Regions from separate parts of the Vallitalea maricola genome, predicted to be linked through region 4. Evidence: predicted binding sites of a transcription regulator. Region 4 holds the regulator's gene; each other region holds the start of a gene.

Region 1 (5,863 bases), on a different contig from region 4:
TTACTGTTATCTGAACTATTATGATATCTTTAAAACCATCACCTTTACCTGTATAGACACCATCCGCTATACCTGCAGCATCTCCTATGTTTTTAGTATCTTCTTCAGTTATAACTTCTGACTCATCAGAATTAGAAGGTACTGTTTCAGTCTCTATCTGTTGATTTGTTGCAGTCTCTTGAGATTTAGGTTCAATGAAAACACTATGTACAATAAAAGCTATAATCAATATTGATACTGTTGCAGTAAGAGTACCAAAATATTTCTTCTTCTCATTTTTGGTTATAACCATTTTTCCATAACTTAGAGCACCTTCTGCAGGGCAATTTGTTATACACTTGAAACAGTTGATACACTGAGGTGATCTTAAGTTCCCGCATTTTGATACCTCTATATTCATAGGACATATATTATCACATTTCTTACAGATTACACATATAGATTCATTCCTCTTGATTGTTAAAGGTCTAAAGATGCTAAATAAACCATACCTAGCACCTTGGTAACAGAAGTAATTACAAAATGGTCTTTCATAGAATAAACTTACAATTGAAAAGAAGCTTATAACTATAATTGCACCAATGGTTATCATATTAAATGATAACAACCTTAAAAAGTTAGCCCTAGGGTCAAATGCCATTATATTAAATATTGAATCCGATGCAATTATTAATACAAGTCCAAGAATTATGTATCTAATAAATACTAAAATCTTATGTATGAGCATTGGCATTTTTCTTTTTTTAATACCTAATAAACTTCCTATCTTACCGAATATCTCCTGTATAAATCCAAAAGGACAAATCCAACCACAGTAGAATACTCCTGATAAAAGAGCTAAACCTAAAAATACTAAGGTAGCCACTTCTGAGTTAACTAAAAATGAAGTAATTGTCAAAACTAAACATAGAATTTGAATGCTTAAGCGATATTTCTGAATTTTTTCCTTCATAATAATCTTTCCTTCATGTTTTATTTGTAATTATAGTTCACAAAATTTCTTTTTAATGTAATTATATGCTTAATAACCATTTTAATCTACCACAAAATTATGTTAAGAATATGTTAAACTTGTGGTATATTTATCAAAAATGATAAACCTTAACTATACTAAAGGCACCCAAATATTTAGGTGCCTTCATACATTTTCATTTAATTACCCATTAGTATTAATATTACTTACTTTTCCTCTAACAAAATCTGATACAACAGTTGTAAGAGGTACTGGTTTCACCTCAAACAAACCGTCATTATCTATTGTAATTAGAGTTCCACCTCTCTGTGTATATCTTTTTCTAATGTTTTTATATGCCAAAAAGTCAATTGACATTCCATATGTCATCATAACACCCTGATACGTCAGTGAAAGTGTATTAAGATGGTCATGACCACAAAAAATACCTTTGATTATACCATTATCTACTGCTTTTTCAAAAAAACTATAATTATTCTTTGATATACCAAAATAATCGTTGCTTTCACCTATACTACCAAAATTATACTCAACACTTTTATCCCCTAGCTTCATTTTTTCATAAGCATCTTTGAATTCAGGTAATGGCATATGAAAAAATGCTAAAGCCTTTAGGTTTTCATTTTGTTTTTTAAGTCTGGATAATTCGTCCATACACCATTCTGTCTGCTCCTTATGTATACAGTCAAATCCACTGAAGAACCATCCTTCCCCATACATATTTGAGTCCAATATTACAAGAGCCATAAGCACTTTCTCTCTTTTATCTATGAGTTTTATTATGTAATTACCTTCACCAGTAAGTTCTTTTTTCCCTTTAGCAAAAACACTGTATCTACCATTTATGATGATATCTGAAATCTGATTTTTATTTCCTTTTGAACCCATTTCAATATCATGATTACCAAATAAAAAGGCATAAGGAATCTCAAATGAATCCATGAATCCAACTAATCTTCTAGCTTGTTTAATATTATTTCTAGTACCAGATTTGAATATAAAAGGGAAAATACTATCTCCTGTAAGTATTATCAAGTCTGGTTTTGATCTTTCCACCAACTTAGTCACTGCATCCATACCTAATTTATCTTGTTTTCTAGACAATATTCCAAAACCAAAATGTAAGTCAGTCAATTGCAATATTTTATATGGTCCATCACCAATATTTATAGCAAAATGGTCATCTTTATCTTTGTAGAAATTAGGATTATTATACATTGTCATCCCTCCTCTTCATTAAGTTAAAGGTATCATGGCACCAACTGCACAGATTATAGTTGATATCACCATGATAACTTGAAATACCAATTTTCCGAATCTACCGCAGATTGGACTAGCACCAGCTTTTTTCCTAGACCTATTATAAGTAAATACAAGCATGACAGCTACAAGTACCACTACGCCTGACATTATCCTTGTTAAGATAATAAAACTATTTACACCAAATATGGCAAAGAGTAATGATGGTATTGTAGCAAATAACCAACAAACTTTATTATTTATTCCTATCTGTTCATGGACTACATCACGAAGACTTAAAGTATTTGACCAAAACGTTGTTAAAAGGGCAAATAATGAAAACAAGCCTGCTAGTACAGCTGCCCAACGTCCAATATTTTCACCTAGTTGTAGATACGCTAATTCTTTATCTAGTGAACCATTTACACCCAACAAAACAGTAATAGTCACAATTAAAACAAAAATAGATGATATAGCAAAACCTAAAAATATTGAAGTCCTGATTTTTTTAACATTTCCTTTCAATCCTTTTACAGATTGAATTACCGCTTGGTTTGCAGAGGTTGCAAAAACAACCATGCTATATAATCCTAGAAGATTATTGATATGTACTTTGGATGATCCAATAGCATTCATAGGTTTCACAAATGTCCCAATACTTATAGCAATCACTATTACTATCAATAAGGATACCGTATACTTCTGAGCAATACCTACAGCCTTCATTCCCATAAATACTACTATGCCTGCTAGAATATAATATATGAGCTGAGCTAATGAAAATGGTATGTCAAGCCAGCTCCAGATTATCATAGCACCACCATTAATGTTACCACTTACACCAACAACTATAGCTAATCCATAGATTGTAAACATAATCCAACTAAATATTTTTTTTGCTTTACCTCTGAACAATTCTCCTTCAAAACTCTTAACTAGCTGAACACCACCATTATTATAGGATAATTCCGCAATAATCAAATGTAAGACAACGTTTATGAAATATGCCAATATCACCATTAATATAACGTCTCTCAAATTGTTTTTAGTTGCTAAAAAAGGTACTGCGATAATTCCTGTACCAATACTGTGTCCAACAATCATACTTGTTGCTTCAAACACAGTAAAATCAGCTTCACTTTGTATTTTCATCTTTTATCCTCCCAAACATTATTACTACACCAATTTATTTATATAATATCTCTGTGTTATAAAATGGTTTATAATAACATAATGCAAATAAATCATACTCATTTGATTATATCATATACAAACAGCTTATACTATTTCAAAATCATTAATACTTACTGCTTATAATATGTTGATATTGATTTTGAACATAATGAAACCACCTATTCAGTTTTATATTCTTCCCTTAAAGCAGGCAGTTAGAATAATAAAAATGTCTACTTCAAGAGTGATATATTCTTATAGGTGGTATATTATAATTCTATATTTATTTTATAATTATCAATCTAATTTATATCTGCTGATACACTCTTATACATTTTCTGCTACAACTTTTTTATATGTTTCAGTATCTGCATATATCTCATCCTTCAATGGATTAAGTCTGTTTTTACGTATCTTATTGAATTGATAGATTACAAGTGCAGCATTTGTGATTAGAGCCAACAAGCTTAATACAAAAAACGCAGTTGGATTGTGTGTAGTGGATACTGGGGCTATACGGTCAGCAAATGAAGGTACAGTCATAACAAACATAATCCATAAAGCAAGTGTCTGAGCACGATGTTGAAGCCAAGCTCCTCTTTTAATGAAGAAAGCAGGAACTGTACAAGATATTAGTAATGCTAAACCACAGTAAAATGAATGATCTGCAATACAGTTATATGTATAAGCGAAATTCCATATATCATAAGCTATGATCCAAGCCCATATCATATCAGGCCAAATCATATCCTTTGTTTTATCTTTTGATATGAAAATACCAACCCAACCACATATGGCAATAACATTAAGAATACCTGCTATTCCATTCATGATATTCCATGGTCCAGACATCACCCATAGATTGTTTATGTATTCTCCATTCCATGCTCCATATGTAAAACATTGAAAATCTCTAAAAGCTGCTTCAAATATATTAAGTCCCAAGATAAGCGGCGGGAAGCATAACACCCATTTCTTCTTTGCCAGTGATGGAATATAACGAATAGCCATAAAACCAAGACACCCTGCAAGAGCAGAATATGTTTTTACCCAATTAAACCAATTACCAGTACCATATTCATTTCCTGGAGCTGCAGTTGTTGGCCAAACGGAGATAGTTAATACTATAGGAACAACTAAAAATAATACTATTCCACCCCATTTTGTAGAACGACCAAGTTCATTGAATGCCATTAACGCAAAGACAACAAAAAGCCAAATTGCCCATCCTGAAAAACTTGTTGCTTCATAAAAAATACCCATATTACCTTGCCTCCTAAAATTATTGATTATAACATTGATATAATTTTAACACATTTGTTCGTAGGCAACTATAAATTGTTACATAAAATATTGTAAATTTAGTTTTTTTATTGTCTACAGACATAATTATATGTCACAAACATAATAATTTTACTTTATACTTTTATATATGTCAAATAATTTTAGATATTTTATTTTCTATGCTTGTTAACATTTATTTAACTTTACTTCTTGCTGCTGAACTTTACTAAATAAAATTAACACAAAACTCTATCTAGAATTTAATACTTTAATGAGCTTAATGCTATTTTCAATCATTGATGATGGTTTAACCTATAATGTTAACATCTTTAATTCTATGCCCTAAATTATATTAGTCTTTAATATCCCAATTACTTTTCCATTAATGAATAAGTTCTCATCAACTATTATAGATTCATAATTTTTATTTACCGGCATAAGTAATATTACTTTTTTATATAATCTAGTTATTCTTACTCTCTAAATAGTCATATATATCTTTATTTTGGTGGCATTACACATCTAAATGTCTTATAATATATTCAAATAACCAAAATAAATTATTATTATATCAAACGTTTAACTTTTTATTATTTTATGCTATTATATAATTATATTTATCAATTAGGAGGTGAAATGTGAAACAATTAAAAATATTGTATTTTAATTTCAATGGTCGTCTCAATCGTCTAAGATATTTTTTGTATGACATACCCTTATCTATAATAATGGTCATAGCTTATTTTATAGCAATGAATAAAATTATTATTGATACTTCACTAACCAGTACATATATCTATATAGGTATTTATTATATGATACTTATAATATGTTCTATTTCAAAATTAACACTCACTGTGAGGCGTTTACATGACCTGAATAAAACTGGATGGTTAGCACTAATTCAATTGCTCTATCTCATTCCATTCATAAGAATTGTCTCTGGAATTTTTGTATTGTATCTTCTATTTGCACCTGGTACTGATGGAGAAAACAAATATGGTGATAACCCGTTGAATTATGATTATTACCTTACAATGAAAGCATAGAATAAATATTCTATGCTTCTATAATATTTGAATCTATATTATCCATTTCATATTCCATCCTGGCTTGCAGAAACTATTCTTGATAGCCATAGGGCACATTTTACGAAATATGTTAAAAAATAAAAAAGACTGTATATGTTTTTAT
Region 2 (5,863 bases), on a different contig from region 4:
ACTCCTAAAAAGGAATCAAGTAATGATGAAGCCTTAACTGCTATATATAAAGATGTAGAAGAAAGATTTAAAGAGATTCTTGGAACAAAAGTTACTATTAATCGTAAAAGTAAGAAAAAGGGGAAAATAGAAATAGAATATTACTCAGATGATGAGTTAGAAAGATTAATTGAATTGATTAATTCAATCAAGGAAGGATAGTTTTTAGATGGAGATGTTAAATTATTATATTACTAATAACGTTGAGTTAATAGTATTAGTATTATGTGGTATAACATTATTGATGTTGATACTATTAATTATTAATTCTATTAGAATAAAGAAATGGAAAAATAAGTATTATCAATTTATGAACTCTAAGGAAGATTTTAATATTGAAGATGTATTGCAAAATAATATTAAAGATATAGATGGACTAAAGAATATTCTTCATAAGCAAAAGCTTGATATAAGAGAAATGGAAAAACATGTTAGACAATCTATTGAAAAAGTTGCTGTTGTTAAATATAATGCCTTTGATAATATGGGTGGACAATTAAGTTTTGTCTTAGCATTATTGAATCAAACAGATAGTGGTGTTTTATTGAATGGTATGCATAGTAGGGAAGGCTGCTATATGTATGTAAAAGAAATAAAAGATGGTAAAAGCGAGAAAGTTCTTTCAGAAGAAGAAAAATCAGCTCTAGAAAAGGCAGTGAAACAATAAGAAAAACAATTAACAATATTTAATTTTAATATTATATTTTACCGACTCTTGGTAATACTATTATTATTACTAGGAGGTGTTCTAATGGTCATATTAGTGCAAGATGGATTAGATAATATTGAAAATTATTTAATAGGAAGAGGCTACAAAGTAATTCATGGGAATAATACTACTAAAACTCATGATATATATATTTATTCAAGCTCTTCATATAAAGGTTTATATAATGAGATTTTTAGTAATAACATGCATAACTCTATAGCAACAAATAATGTATTAATGATTAATGCTAATAATAAATCTTATGCAGAGATAGAAGATATAATTAATAGTAGAAAATATAGTAGTTTATTTGAAAGTGAGGGCTTTTTTTGAGATACAAGATGTTAGTACTTGATATGGATGACACACTTCTAGATGATGATTTAAATATATCTACAGACAATATCAAAGCTATACAAGAAGCTAATAAAAAAGAAACAATAATAACTATCTGTTCTGGCAGGGTAAGTAAGTCCATTATAAGTATTATTAAGAAACTTGGAATTGCAAATGATAATGATTATTATATATCCTATAATGGTGCTGTTATCAATGATTTGAAAGGAAATAATATTTTTTATGAACCAGTGCCACAAGATATACTTCCAAAATTAATTGATATAGGTAGGGAATATGGAGTTGATATTCAACTCTATGATAAAAAAGGAGTAATCGTAGAACAAGTTACTTCTAGAACAGAGACTTATCAAGGGCTTAGTAACATACCTGCTGACGTTGTGGACGATCTTAAAAACTATAATCAATCAATCAAAATATTATATAACTATGATGATATTAAGATATTAGAACAGATGCAAGAGCATATCATAAAGTTATATGATGATAAAGTTAACGTATTCTTTTCAAAACCTACATATTTAGAAGTATTAAGTAAGAAAGCTAACAAAGGGATAGCATTAGAATATCTTGCCAATTATTTACATATAGATAAGGAAGAAATAATAGCTGTAGGGGATAGCTTCAATGATAAATATATGATTAAATATGCGGGTATGGGAGTAGCAATATGCAATGCTAGAGAAGAAATAAAAGAAATCGCGAATTATGTAACAAAATGTAATAATAATCAAAGTGGAGTTGCAGAAGTAATAAATAAATTCATATTAAAAGATTTTTAATGAATATCATTTTTATTTATTTCGATTATCAATAAAGTTAATATTTATATATAGCAAAAAAGAAGGGAAAAATGGCAACCCTTCTTTTTTGTTCTCATTTACATTATATATTTATTTTCCGTAGTAAGCTTTTTTGTATAAATCAACTAATTCTTTTACTAAAGGTAATCTTGGGTTAGCAGGAGTACACTGATCTTCAAATGCTCTGTCTGCTAAGTAATCAACTTTACTTAGGAATTCTTTTTCATCTACGCCAAATTCTTTTATTGTAGTTTTTACATTAAGTTCTTTCATAAGCTTTCTAACTGCATTAGCTAGTGATTTTACGCCTTCTTCTGGTGTCTTACAAGGTAAGTTAAGATGCTTAGCTATATCAGCGTATTTTTCTGGGGCTATGAATTTTTCATATTTAGGGAATGAAGCAAATTTAGTTGGAGTTTTGCTTCCGTTATATTCTATAATATGTGGTAATAATAGAGCATTAGCAGCACCATGAGGTATATGGAATTCTCCACCTAATTTATGAGCCATTGAGTGGTTTACACCAAGGAATGCATTAGTGAATGCCATACCAGCCATACATGAAGCATTATGCATTTTTTCTCTTGCTACAGCATCATTACCGTTTTTGTAAGCTCTTGGTAAGTATTCAAATACTAATTCAGCAGCTTTTAAAGCAAGTGCATCTGTATAATCAGAAGCTAACACAGAAACATAAGCTTCTAAAGCATGTGTCAATACATCAAGTCCAGTATTAGCTGTTACACTAGCAGGTACTGACATTACGAAATCTGGGTCGATTATTGCTACATCTGGTGTTAATTCATAATCAGCAAGAGGATATTTGATTCCTTTTTCTTTATCAGTGATAACTGCAAATGAAGTTACTTCTGATCCTGTACCTGATGTAGTAGGTATAGCAACAAATTTTGATTTATTACCCATAGTTGGGAATTTGTATACACGTTTTCTTATATCCATGAATTTCAGAGCCATATCACTGAATCTTGCTTCTGGATGTTCGTAAAATAACCACATTCCTTTTGCAGCGTCCATAGCTGAACCACCACCTAATGCGATAATTACATCAGGATCGAATTTCTGCATCATTTCTGCACCTTTTTTAACTGTTTCGATAGATGGGTCAGGCTCAACATCAGTAAATAGTTCACAATGTATACTATCAGTTCTATTTCTTAAATGATAAAGGATTTTATCAACATATCCGAATTTTACCATGAATGGGTCAGTAACGATGAAAGCTTTTTTGATATTAGGCATTTTACTTAAGTATTGTACTGAACCTGGTTCAAAGTATATTTTTTCTGGAATCTTAAACCATTGCATATTCACTCTTCTATTCGCCACTCTTTTCTTATTTATTAGATTAACAGCTGTTACATTTGATGTTGTTGAGTTTCTTCCATAAGAACCACAACCAAGTGTAAGCGATGGCATGTTAGTATTATATATATCTCCAATTGCTCCATGAGTAGAAGGAGAATTGATTATTATACGACCAGTTTTTAATCTGGAAGAGAATTGTTTTATAATTTCATCATCGTTAGAGTGAATAACTGATGAGTGTCCAAGACCACCAATTTCAACCATTTTTTCACATAAATCAATACCATCTTTAGCATTTTTTGCTTTAATGATAGCTAATACAGGAGATAATTTTTCTTTGGATAATGGATATTCATGTCCAACTCCATCAAGTTCACAACATAAAACCTTTGTATCTTCTGGTATATTTATATTAGCTAATCTAGCAATCTCTACAGGTGCTTTACCTACTATAGCTGGATTTACAGCACCTTTTTCAAGATTCATAACAACGCCTTCTAAGCGTTTAGTTTCTTCTTTTGTTGTAAAGTAGCAGTTTTGTTTTTTCATGTAATCTGTTACTTGTTTATATATAGGTTCTTCAATAATTGCTCCTTGTTCAGATGCACAAATCATTCCATTGTCAAATGCTTTTGATAAGATTAAATCTGTTGCAGCTCTTTCAACATCAGCAGTTTTTTCTATAAAGCAAGGTACGTTACCAGGTCCAACACCAAGTGCAGGTTTTCCAGTTGAATAAGCTGATTTAACCATTCCAGATCCACCTGTAGCAAGTACTAAAGCAACACCAGAATGGTTCATTAATGTATTAGTAGCTTCTAATGAAGGTGTTTCTATCCATTGAATACAGTTTTCTGGAGCACCAGCTTTTACAGCCGCATCTCTTACAATTCTTGCTGCTTCAGCAGAACACTTTTGAGCTGAAGGATGGAATGCAAAGATGATTGGGTTTCTTGCTTTGGCTGAAATAATAGCTTTAAATAACGTAGTTGAAGTTGGGTTAGTAACAGGAGTTACACCAGCAACAACACCAACAGGTTCTGCAACTTCCATGTAATCTTCTTCTTTATTTATATTAGTGATACCTACTGTTTTTTCATATTTGATACTATGGTAGATATATTCTGTTGCAAACATATTTTTAGTTATTTTGTCTTCATATACTCCTCTACCAGTTTCATCAACAGCTAGTTTAGCTAAATACATATGTTTGTCTAATCCTGCAAGTGACATTTCTTTAACAATGTTATCTACTTGTTCTTGGTTAAGTTGTAAATATTCGTCTAATGCTATTGTAGCTTTTGATACTAATTCATCAATCATTTTTGGCACATCAACATTTGGTTTATCATTAGTTTTAGTGACTTTTGTGTTTGCCATAATTATATACCTCCTAGATATTTTTAATATTAGTTTTCCCTATTTTGTAATTATAATGCGACATGTAGTCGCTTAATAAATTGATTTCAGTACATAAATAATGTTAAAATATTAACAATTATTTTCAAAAAAATATTACACTGACATAATAGCAAATTGATAATATTTTGTCAATAACTAAAATAAAAATATACAAATTGAAATATACAATATAACTATAAATACAGTATACAAGACAGCATATTTCACATAACAAAGATTTAATTATAGTAATTATATATAAAAAAACACTATACATATTTAATTACAGTCCTAACCTAGAGAAGTTATAATATTAAATATAATTAAAATTAGTTAAATTTATAACAATAAATTGCGATTTAGAAAACTTAATAGATTAATTGAATAGGATATAAAAAATAACAAAAAACGTAATTTACTTAATCTAAATAGCTATTATTATATAGGTAATGTTTTAATCAAATTTATATATTTTTGATATAAGATTATAATTTATTTCAAGGTATATTAATTGAGAAAATAACATTTTTTTATATAGATTAGTATATGAAATATGAACTATTTTACTTCTTTTTGATAGAAAAAAATAAGAGAATAGGTATTTATTACTAATATGAAAAATAACCTGCGTTTCAGGGGGGGAATAAAACGCAGGTTGAGGGGGGTATTAGATGATGTACCATATTATTGAGGCTTATTTCCTAAATCAAAATCCTCATAAATAAAACATTGTAAATAAATGGTACATTAATAATGATTACCATAATAAGTCTTTTTATTCATTTATTTCAATTTTAATTGAAGATACTATAAAAAAATGATATGATTATATCAACTGTAAAGAGAATTTATATAAGGTGCATTAAATAATTGCTATAGTTAGCAATTATTAAGTTTAATTCTATTTATAAAATTAAGGAAAATATATTGAACTTATTGAAATGGGTGTATGGATATTTAAGTTCAATATATAGTAATGAATAATGATAAAGAACAAATAATTATCTTTAGAAACTTGATTAATATTATTTTATTTGATTATTTATTAATAAGTGGTTAGTTTATAGAGATTTTTTAGCCGTTCTGTAGGTGGGATTTAATGAGAAGAGTACTAATAGACAATTTAAAAGGTAATGAGAGAGTAGCACGACCAGTTTATTCATTAAATGGTAGCTTTCTTTTATCAAAGGGGATTCATATTAAGAAATCTTATGTTGTTCGTTTAAGA
Region 3 (5,863 bases), on a different contig from region 4:
ACTTCCTGCACCTTCTTTTATTATTCCTAAAGGTGTAGCTGTAGTTACTCCATCAAGTTCCCATCTAGTCATTAATCCTGCAAAAGATATAAGTAAAAATGCTCTTGCTCCTAGAGCAGGATTCATAAAGTTCTGTCCTAGTCCACCGAATAATTGTTTAACGATTATTATAGCCACGACACTTCCTAAAACCGGTAGCCAATAAGGAACTGTATGTGGTAGATTAAGCGCTAGTAATATACCTGTTACAACTGCACTATAATCAGATATACTAAGCTTTCTCTTAGTTATATATTGAAATAGTGCCTCTGATGCAACACATGATATAACGCAAATTAAAACTATAATCAATGCTCTCACACCAAAATTATATATTCCAAATAAAGTTGCTGGCATTAAGGCAATAATTACATCTCTCATAATCTTATCAGTAGTCTTATCTGAACGAATATGAGGTGAAGACGATACTATATATTGATCTGTCACAACTAAACCCTCCTACTTAAAACATTAGAAATAATTTATTGATTCTATATATTTTTATTTCTTTTTCTTAGCCATTATAGTCCTTTTTGTTGTTCTTATAGAATGAGTTAAATGTCTATTTGAAGGACAAATATATGAGCAAGCTCCACATTCTATACAATTCATACCTTTATATTTTACAAACAAGTCATCTTCATTGTTTATAGCAAATTTGTTAAGCTCTAAAGGTAATAGATTCATTGGACATATACTTACACATTTACCACATCTAATACAATTGCTTTCTTCATTCACTGTAGCTTCTTTTTTAGTCAGACATAGTATAGATGAAGACCCTTTTATTACAGGTACATCTAGTGAAAACAGTGCCAATCCCATCATAGGTCCGCCTGAAATAACTTTAGCAGGTTCTTCCGTGAAACCACCAGCAGCCTCAATTAATTCTCGATAACTAGTACCAATTCTAACCTTAAAATTCTGTGGTTCTTTTATAGCTCCCCCACTCACAGTAACAATTCTTCTCATCAAAGGTCTTCCTCTAAGAACTGCTCTATGAATAGCTACGACTGTATCTATGTTTTGAACAATACAACCAACATCAGCTGGTAATCCGCCAGATGGAACTTCTCTCTTAGTTATGGAATAGATGAGTTGTTTTTCAGCCCCTTGTGGATACTTTGTTTTCAAAGTTGCAACGCTGATATTACTAATACCTCCCACAGCTTCTTTCATAGCTTTTATGGCATCTGGCTTATTGTCTTCTATTCCAATAACACCTTTGGCATTTGGAAAAAGATGTAGTATTATTTCGAGACCTTTTACAACTCTTTGTGTTTCTTCAATCATAATCCTATGATCAGATGTCAAATAAGGCTCACACTCTGCACCATTAACAATTATATGATCAATCTTTTTCTCTGGAGGAGGAGATAATTTTATGAATGTTGGAAATGTTGCTCCACCCATACCTACTATACCAGCCTCTTTTATAATATTAATTATTTCTTCCCTTGAAAGGTTCTTATAGTCCTTTCTTTCTTTCATTTCTATTTCCGTATATTCACCATCATTTTCAATAACAATCCCTTGTACTTTTGAACCATTAGGATGAAGTACATCTTTAATAGCTTTAACTGTACCTGAAACTGTTGCATGGATTGGTGAAGAAACGAATCCTTGAGGTTCTCCTATTTTCTGCCCCATTAAAACTTTATCACCTTTTTTTACTAAAGGTTTGCAAGGTGCTCCTATATGTTGTAACATTGGGAAAACCAAATCACCTTTTGGCATATAAATCTTAATAGGTTTTTTTTCTGTGAAATCTTTAGAATGACTAGGATGAATGCCTCTTTTAAAAGTCAATGCTCCCATTAGTATCCCCCTGTCTTTGTTTGTTTTTAATGAATAAATTATTTTTTTCACTTTAGATATATTACTAATAAATATAATTATTAGTATTCAATGTTGTAATAGTATCTATTTCCATATTAATAATAATACAATTACCCCAGTAATACAAGAATTGATAAAAAAAGTACAAAGTAGCAATCTTGTGTAATACTATTAATATGGCACTATTGTTTATTGTATACAATATGCCTCCTTTCTTTTACCCTTTAATTTACTAAAAAAAGTTATAATTATTAGTAAGTTTGTTAATTCATTAACATTAGATGAAATCTATAAGATAAAAAAGCTCAAAGATATAATGTTATACCTTTCAGCTTTTGTCTCCGTCGCTCTTAAGCTCATTAATATTTTCTTTTAAAAATTCCTTCAACCATTTGATAACATCTAAATTAGTTAATGGTACTTCATCACCCAAAACTTCTTTTAGTTCTTTTGTAGATATATCAAATGATTTCTCATTATAGTAATGCTTATATTGTATATCAATATCACCATTAGATGAAATAAGTGTTGCTATTGTTGCTATCATATCACCTATAGGTGGTCTATCAATATGATTATATTCCATACTGGCTTTTATATAAGTACCTTGTTTGATAGAGGAATCTATCTCCAATCTACCATTACAAATGTTACAAGTATTATCTAACAATGGTATTCCTAGTCCTACACGTCTCATGGTTCTTGATGTAGTAAAAGGATTGCGAATGTCTTTTAATATTTCTTCATCTATTCCTGCCCCATTATCTTTAATACTAAATTCAAAAATATTATCTTTGATTAATTCTTTCACTAAAATAGTAATTATGTTTGCATCAGCTCTTATACTATTCTGTGCAATATCAAGTATATGCATAGATAATTCTTTCATATTTAACAGATTCCTTTCATAAAACCTTTAAATATTTTTAATTCCTAATGCTACAAGATCGCTAACCATTTCAAAAGATGATTTTTTTGTAGTTAATATAGGTATATTTTCCTCATCTGCCTTAATGATAGCATCTTCTTCAACCTTAAATCCTTCTGATACAATTATACACGCAGAACCAGTAAGTACTGCTACTGCTACTATATTAACATGGCTTTGGATTGTAATCCACACATTACCCTCTTTTGCTTTACCCATTACCACGCTCAATAAATCACCTACAAAACCGCCTTTTATTTCACCTTGTAACCCTTCTTTACCAGCAACCAATTCAAGGTTAAGCTTACTTTTTAATTCTTCAACTGTCATTGTGATGACCTCTTTTCTAATATCTTATTATTTATAGTTTCATTACTAATGGATGGTGGCATTTTTTGTGCTAATGTAACCATTTGTTCAGCCATTTCTCTTACCTTTTGTCTTAACATGAACACACAATCCTCTATATTAGCTTTATCACAGACTATATCTTCGGCTAATGCTCTGCAAGTTGGTGCCCCACAGGAACCACAGTCAATCTTTGGCAAAATATCATATATTTTTTCTAAGTGTTCTAACTTTTCTATGGCTTTTTCTACATCATCATCAAGCTTCATGACTTGTTTAGTTTCTAATGATTTAGACCAATATAAATCTATTTTTCCATCAAACAATGGTATATCCCGTTTTTTGCCTTCGCCACTGTTATATTTCTTGATTTTATCCATTCTATTACTGGAAACGAAGCAATTCTCTACGGTTAGTGGACCGCCAAGACATCCTCCAACGCATGCTAGGCATTCAATGAAATTAACATCATCAAGCTTACCATTTTCTACTTTCTCCAGTATTTTAATAACATTTTCAATACCATCTACAGCTATATGATTCTCAATACCAGATGCATATCCTTCACCACCAGTATGAGCCCAGCCAATACCTGTATTACTACTCATTTGAAGTATCTCTGGTTCTTTAATAGTCTTTATTACCGGAACTAATTTGAGATATATTTCCTTTAGTGAAATAACACCATCTACATAGGATTCATCAATAACTTGCGGCTGTTTACTATTAGTAACTTTTGCAGCACAGGGCGATATAAAGAATACTCCTATATCCTCTTTTCTGATTCCTTTACCTACCAAGTATTTTTTAGCATATCTTGCCATTGCCTCTTTTGGTGATATGATTGGTAAAATATTAGGTATTAAAGATGGAAATCTAATTTGAATAAGTTTTACTATTGCTGGACATGCAGAAGATATAACTGGTTTAAGCAAATTACCTTTTGCTATCATTCTTTTACTCTCTTCGGTTATAATCTCAGCTGCCCTTGCAACTTCAAAAACCTCATCAAAACCAAGTTTTTTTAATGCTGTCAAAATAATATTAGGGTCTACAATTCCTCTAAATTGTGTATACAATGTAGGAGCTGGTATAGCTACCTTAAATTTATAGTCATTTATTTTATCTAATGGTTCTGTTATTGCTTTTTTAGCATGGTTACGACAGACTCTAATACACATACCGCAATCAATACACCGCTCGTCCATGATATGTGCTTTTCCATTTCTAACTCTTATGGCTTCTGTTGGACAACGCTTAATACAATCTGTACAACCAATGCATTTATCTATATCTAACCTTACAGAATGTAGTACTTCCTCCATACTTAGCCTCCTCAAAACCTATTTATTAATCTGATACCTTCTAATCTTTTATGTTAAAAGTTAGTTCAAGTTTTGTTCCTTTTCCTAATTTTGTCTCTATCTCCATGTTATCACTATGTTTCTTTATATTAGGTAATCCCATTCCTGCACCAAAACCCATTTCTCTAGCTTTTCTTGATGCTGTAGAGTAACCTTCTTGCATTGCCAAATCAATATTTTCTATTCCTGGACCTTCGTCGTTGATAACAACATCTATGGTTTCTGGAGTTATCTCTACATCAATGACTCCTCCATTAGCATGAATTACCATATTTATCTCTGCTTCATACATACATATGGATACTTTTCGAATAATAATAGGAGATATTCCAAGTTGTTTTAAAGTCTTTTTCAATTTACTTGATGCAACTCCTGCAGAAATAAACTCGCCACCTTCAACATCATAGTGAATCTTCATCGTGAGCTATCTCCTCTCCTTCTAAACCATTTTTATACAGTAACCCACATGCTGTAAATAAAGTATGTTTAGTTGTTAATAAAATAATATTTTTCATTTCTGCCATACGTATTAGTTCACTGCTAGGTCGTTTACCTCTCACAAAAGCTATTGCATTAATATCTAACATCTCAGCTGTCCTAATCACCTGAGGATGAACAAGTCCTGAAAGTAATATGATATCATTTCTGACAAATGCTAATACGTCGCTCATTAGATCGCATCCATACCCATAATCTATATTTAAATCTAACATGTCTTCCCCAGTCAGTATGTCTGCATCCAATATTTCTCTAATTTCACTTATACGCATTATTATTCTTACCTCCCCATAAAATTAAAATTATGGTTGCGTTTACGTGTTAATATTATAACAGATTGTTATGTTTATGACAATCCTTAATCTTTTACACAAAGTCATAAGATATACAGATACTCGTATTTCCATTACAAAGGCATTTATAACTAAAATGTTAGTTTATCTAAAATATTTTCAATTCCTATTTCTTTAACAATCTGAATAACTTCTTGAGTACGCTTACACTTAAATTTCCTTAAAATACTACTTACATGATACTTAACCGTTGATAATTCTACAGATCTAACATCAGCTATTTCTCTTTGTTTTTTTCCAAAAAGCAATAGTTTTAATATATCCATTTCAGAAGATGTTAGAGTTGCGATGATATTGGTAACTGTTAATAAATTGTTCTTATATGTACCAAGACTAAGCATAGTTTTTCTAATAGCATTGGCAGCATAAGGACGTATAGGTGATTGATTATTATAAGCCGCTCTTATTGATTCAAGTATAATTGATGAACTATTATTTTTCAAAAGATAATCCACTACCCCAACTTCATATGCTGAGATAATTACTTCTTCATC
Region 4 (5,863 bases):
GTGATTGAGTGTTTTCTATTTCTATAACCTTATTCACTATTTTATCAAGGAAATAACGGTCATGTGAGATAATTATAACAGTACCTTGATAATTACATAAGAAACCTTCCAACCATTCACATGCTTTAATATCTAGATGGTTAGTTGGCTCGTCTAATAGTAATATATCTGGTTTTTCAAGAAGTATTTTTGCTAGAGCTACCCTCGTTTTTTGTCCTCCTGATAAGGTGGATATATTAGCAGTAAAATCTTCTTCACCAAATCCTAGACCTTTTAACACACCTTTTATATTACTTTTATAGCTATATCCATTATTAAGTTCAAAAGTATGCTGTAGATTTGAGTATGATTTCATAAGTGAATCTAGAGTTTCACTATCATTATCTAGCTTAGACATTTTTACTTCATATTCTCTTAAGGTGTTTTCCATTTGGATTATTTCTTTGCATGTTAATAGCATTTCATCATAAATAGTTTTTTCCGATGATAGAGTACTATTTTGTGATAGGTAGCCAAGTTTTGTTAAACTATTAATTATAACTTGTCCTGAATCTGCTTCTAATTCATTGGTAATAATCTTGAACAGCGTTGATTTACCGGCTCCATTAATACCTACTATAGCTGCTTTATCTCCTTTTTCCAGCCAGAAGTTTACATTGTCTAGTACTGTATTTGTTACAAATGCTTTGCATATATTTTTACATGATAAAATCATAGTTGCCTCCTATAATATTAAAATTACCATACTATGATACCATTAATCACTGGTTTTGAAAAGTTTAAGGGTTTAAAATTAGAGGTTTTTGGTAAATATATAAATATCTATTGTGATAGTTCTTTGCCAAACGAGAAGTAACCTATTTGTTCATACATAAGAATAAATTTCTTTGGGACAACATATATATGATAAAAGAACTTTTCTAAAGGGGATGATGACTTGAGTCGTAATGCAGGTTATATGAAAAAATTGAGAAAAGCTCGTGTGGAGAGAAAACAATGTATAAGGTGTGGTAAACCTCTATCACAAGAATCACTTATTAGAGGTGTTAAGCAATGTGAAAAATGTCTTGATTACCAACGTAAAAGAAAATTAGGACAAATAAGTTCTAAGGTCAATACTACTTATTTTTACAATAGACAATACAAAAAAGACGAGATAAAGAGAAAAGAGCTAGGGAATTATATGGTTGAGAATAAAATAACTATCAAGGATCTAGCAAAAGAATCCAATTTATCTCAAAGAACAATACAAAGAATATTATACACTGATGCAAACTATACAAAAAAAACTAAAGATGCTATTAATAAATATTTAGGAAAAGAATTTTTATAGATAATATATTAAGTTAATAGTAATATCAAGGTATTTATATTAAAAAATATATAATTAAACTTAACAATTAAAAAAGGGTATAGAATTAATTTTTTATATCCATTTTATATGTTGCAAGTAACATACAGCGTTTATGGAATACAAATATGTATGAAATTTAGGATATTAAAATTTTTTATAAGTATAATTTTCTAGAAAAAGCTGGTAAAATACCAGAGTTTTATGGTATAATTTATAAAATATAGATTGTATACAATAAACAATTGATTGTTTTTAACTATATTTACTAAATATAGGATTTGTGTTAATAATTTATACTATGATAATACATAAACAATAAGGGTTTATCAGCATTTGATTATTTGACATAGATTTAACAACCATATATAATTATTTGTATAAAAGTTCCAAAATAGTATCAAGGATTGGGGATTGATTATATGATACAAAAGAAAATATCAACAGCGGTAATTAAAAGATTACCAAAATACTACAGATACTTAGGAGACTTATTAGAAAACGATGTTGTAAGGATTTCCTCCAAAGAATTGAGTAACAGAATGGGTGTAACAGCTTCTCAAATAAGACAAGATTTAAATAATTTTGGCGGTTTTGGTCAGCAAGGTTACGGCTATAATGTTGAATATTTATATAACGCTATAGGTAAGATACTTGGTCTTGAGAATAAATATAATACAATTATTGTTGGAGCAGGAAACTTGGGTCAAGCACTTGCTAATTATACTAATTTTGATAAAAGAGGTTTTGAAGTTAAAGGATTATTTGATGTTAACCCGAGGCTTATCGGTATAACTGTAAGAGGCATTGAGATTAAGGATTTAGATGAAATGGGAAATTTCATAAAAGAAAATAGTATTGATTTGGCAATTTTAACATTACCTAAGCAAAAAGCACCAAAAGTTGCTAATGACTTAGTTAGTTATGGTATAAAAGGAATATGGAATTTTGCTCCTATTGACCTGAAATTATCCAATAAAAATGTTATAGTTGAAAATGTACATTTGTTGGATAGTCTTATGACTCTGTCATATAATATCAAAGAGAGAATATAAATAAGCGTCTGTAATTTATGTTTTTAAGAATGAATAACTATTCTTAGAGGTATTAGGTACTCATATATATGGGTACCTTTTAATTATATTGTGCTATAGAATATAAGAGTTTGTTACGATATAATTAATATAGAAAATTTTTATTATATTACTAAGTAGGTTTAAATTAAGTATATATAAATAATAAGGACGTGAAAGCATGTTTTTTTCAAAGCAAAAGATAGAGAAGCCAATTAATATAGAAAAAAAAGTACATATATTAACATTGGACAATAGATGGCATGAACTATTTAAAAATAATAGAAAACCAAAAAAAATAGTTGAACTTGAAAAAAAGCTTAATAAACTCCTTGGTGAACAAGGACAACTTACTAACGATTTGAAGGAATATACTTTACTTAAAAAGAAAATGATGGTTGATATAGTTGATAATATGAAAGAAGCCATAGAAGATGAAGATGATAAAGCAATAGGCGAAATGGAAAAAAGCAAGAAATATATCAATGACATAAAAGTTAAGATAGATAAGATGGAATCAAGAATGGAGAATATGCCAAGAGAAATTCAAACGACTAATAAAGAATTGTTAGAATATACAATGCAAGATTGTTATATGCGAATGTTTAATACTAAGAATGAATTAGATGAATTAAATGAATGGATTGAAAAAGTTAGGGCAGAATTAAAAGAAAAAGCTGTCAGACAAACAGAAGCGAAGGAAGAATATGATAAGATGTATTCTTATATGCATGATCTAGTAGGATATGAAATCATTGAATTATATGATAAAAAATATCTGGGAGGAAGTAAATGATAAAAGGAATAGGTAATGATATTATTGAAGTCAGTAGAATAGAAAAGGCGATTCTCAATAAAAGATTCCTGGAAAAATATTTTACATCCAACGAAAATAAATTATTTGAAACTAAAAATTATAGAGGTGAAACAATAGCTGGTAATTTTGCTGTCAAAGAAGCAGTTTCTAAGGTCCTTGGGACAGGATTTGTACATTTTACTCCTATTGATATTGAGGTTTTACGTGATGATAAAGGCAAGCCCTATGTAGTTTTATATAATGGTGCTAAGGATTTAGCGAGACAACTTGATATTTCTACGATACATGTGTCAATATCACATTCAAGGGATAATGTAACAGCTATTGCATTAGGGGAGTAACTTAGTTAAAAGGAGAGATTTGGGTTGAAGGTTGTCAAAAGTTATGAAATGAAGGAAATTGATAGGTATACTATTGAAGAGATAGGTATACCTGGTATTGTTTTAATGGAGAATGCAGCAATGTCTGTAGTTAGTGAAACTATACAGTTACTGAAAGAGAGCAATAATGTTGTTATTTGCTGTGGCATAGGAAATAATGGCGGAGATGGATTTGCAATAGGTAGAATACTTAGCTGTAATAATGTAAAAGTTTCTATAATCATAATAGGGGATTCTAGCAAAATTAAAGGTGATGCCAAAATAAACTATGATATAGCTAGACAATTAAATATTGATATACATGAATTCTATGATGATAAACAGATTGATGAGTTCAAAAATATAGTTAATGACTGCGATGTCATCTATGATGCTATTTTTGGAACTGGTCTATGTAGAGAGATAACAGGAAAATACTTAGAAGCTATTAAGATTATAAATAGAGCGAATGCTTATAGAATAGCTATTGACATACCTTCTGGAGTTAATTCTGATGATGGTCAGATTCTAGGGGATTCAGTGTGTGCTGATAAGACAGTTACATTCTGTTTGCCAAAGGTGGGCTTGCTTTTATATCCTGGAGCTAACTATGTAGGTGATCTAGTTGTTACAGATATAGGTATACCTAATATATCTGTAGAAAGAATTAATTCTCACACCACAATAATGGATGATAATCTAGCAAGATATTTTATACCTAATAGAGTAAAGATGTCTCATAAAGGTTCTTATGGAAAAGTCTTAGTTATTGCAGGTACCAGCAAAATGTCAGGAGCAGCCGTTTTGACTTCTTTATCGGCTTATCGTACAGGAGCAGGATTAGTCAAGACATTTATTGAAGAGTCTGTGTCTAGTGTAGTTACGACAAAAGTGCCAGAAGCAGTTGTAGAGACTTATAGCAGGGCTGATATTAATATATCCAATGAAGACAAAGAAAAACTATTAGAAATGCTTGGGTGGGCTGATACTATTGCTATAGGACCAGGACTTGGGAATGACAATATTACAAGAGAGATACTTGAAATTGTAATCAGTAATTTTAATAAGACCATAGTTGTTGATGCTGATGGAATTAACGCCTTATCAAAAGACAAAGAAATATTGAATAATCGAAAATGTGAGGTAATAATTACTCCACATCTAGGTGAAATGTCAAGGCTTATTGATTATGATATTGGGGAGATTACAAATAATACAATAAAAGTAGCAGTAGAACTTAGTAAGAACTATAAAATTACATGTGTTTTGAAAAGTGCTAGAACAATAATTTCTTCTCCTAATGGAATGGTTAATATTAATATATATGGTAATTCAGGAATGGCCACAGCTGGTTCTGGAGACGTTTTAACAGGTATTATTGTATCATTGTTAGGACAAGGATTAAATGCCTCAGATGCCGCAATATTAGGCGTATATATCCATAGTAAAGCTGGTGATAAGGCTAAAGATGATAAAGGAGAACATGGGCTTATTGCTAATGATATAATATGTAATATACCTTATGTAATTAAATCAAGTCTTAATGAATAATAATATAATATATAAGTTTTATAATAAGTTAGGAAAGTAATTATACTATCCTAACTATATTTTTATAATTAAAAACTGTAAATGAATATTCTATTTGTAAATAAATAAAGGTATACTATTATAAGTTTATGGTCTATAATACTATCTAAGTTTAATTAATAAAGCTAAGGACAACATTACTGGCTTTAAATTACAATAAGTAGTATAATATTAGTGTTTTAATACAATAAAATAGAGACTGTAAACTAGAATGTTTAATATTTGGAGGAAAGTGTGAAAATGTACGAAAGAGTATATGCCCGTATAGACTTGGATGCAATAATACATAATATAACTAATTTCAAAAATAGAATATCATCAAACAGTACATTAATGCCTGTTGTGAAGGCAGATGGTTATGGCCATGGTGCGATTCCTATCTCAAAAGAACTAATTAATTGTGGAATTGAAAGATTTGCTGTTGCGACTATAGAAGAAGGTATTAGCCTAAGAAAAAATGGTATTGATAAACAAATACTGATTCTAGGATATACACCGGTTAATTTAGCTGAAAAACTGGTAGAATACGATTTAATTCAGACTGTATATAATTATATAGCAGCTAAAAATATATCAGATATAGCTTGTGAATCTGGTAAAAGAGGTAAAATACATATTAAAGTGGATACTGGAATGGGTAGAATTGGTTTTGTACCTAATGACGAATCTGTTA

The links. Region 4 encodes Rex, which represses fermentation and respiration genes when NADH is low (regulators of the CRP and FNR family bind a similar motif). Its sites were predicted from a motif close to ATTGTTAANTANTTAACAAT; they were not measured.
Region 1: AACQ14_RS04985 (DUF5692 family protein) is a predicted target of Rex. The motif match lies at 4,682-4,701, and genes of this name have one in related genera.
Region 2: adhE (bifunctional acetaldehyde-CoA/alcohol dehydrogenase) is a predicted target of Rex. The motif match lies at 4,714-4,733, and genes of this name have one in related genera.
Region 3: rsxC (electron transport complex subunit RsxC) is a predicted target of Rex. The motif match lies at 2,138-2,157, and genes of this name have one in related genera.

Annotation. Positions count from the first base shown of each region.
Region 1 is NZ_BTPU01000013.1:60,838-66,700, forward strand. Features, by position in the region: gene AACQ14_RS04970 (4Fe-4S binding protein) at 1-952, opposite strand, end outside; gene AACQ14_RS04975 (metallophosphoesterase) at 1,157-2,191, opposite strand; gene AACQ14_RS04980 (SLC5/6 family protein) at 2,210-3,364, opposite strand; gene AACQ14_RS04985 (DUF5692 family protein) at 3,713-4,648, opposite strand; gene AACQ14_RS04990 (DUF805 domain-containing protein) at 5,308-5,718, shown strand.
Region 2 is NZ_BTPU01000095.1:2,076-7,938, forward strand. Features, by position in the region: gene AACQ14_RS21815 (ParB/RepB/Spo0J family partition protein) at 1-201, shown strand, start outside; gene AACQ14_RS21820 (DUF4446 family protein) at 209-706, shown strand; gene AACQ14_RS21825 (YkuS family protein) at 791-1,081, shown strand; gene AACQ14_RS21830 (Cof-type HAD-IIB family hydrolase) at 1,078-1,887, shown strand; gene adhE (bifunctional acetaldehyde-CoA/alcohol dehydrogenase) at 1,999-4,614, opposite strand; gene AACQ14_RS21840 (HD-GYP domain-containing protein) at 5,735-5,863, shown strand, end outside.
Region 3 is NZ_BTPU01000092.1:3,681-9,543, reverse strand. Features, by position in the region: gene AACQ14_RS21300 (RnfABCDGE type electron transport complex subunit D) at 1-486, opposite strand, end outside; gene rsxC (electron transport complex subunit RsxC) at 541-1,857, opposite strand; gene AACQ14_RS21290 (ATP-binding protein) at 2,207-2,767, opposite strand; gene AACQ14_RS21285 (DRTGG domain-containing protein) at 2,795-3,136, opposite strand; gene AACQ14_RS21280 ([Fe-Fe] hydrogenase large subunit C-terminal domain-containing protein) at 3,133-4,479, opposite strand; gene AACQ14_RS21275 (ATP-binding protein) at 4,520-4,936, opposite strand; gene AACQ14_RS21270 (hypothetical protein) at 4,920-5,288, opposite strand; gene AACQ14_RS21265 (response regulator transcription factor) at 5,441-5,863, opposite strand, start outside.
Region 4 is NZ_BTPU01000007.1:25,571-31,433, forward strand. Features, by position in the region: gene abc-f (ribosomal protection-like ABC-F family protein) at 1-715, opposite strand, end outside; gene AACQ14_RS02640 (helix-turn-helix domain-containing protein) at 938-1,333, shown strand; gene AACQ14_RS02645 (redox-sensing transcriptional repressor Rex) at 1,774-2,406, shown strand; gene AACQ14_RS02650 (coiled-coil domain-containing protein) at 2,606-3,220, shown strand; gene acpS (holo-ACP synthase) at 3,217-3,582, shown strand; gene AACQ14_RS02660 (NAD(P)H-hydrate dehydratase) at 3,607-5,151, shown strand; gene alr (alanine racemase) at 5,425-5,863, shown strand, end outside.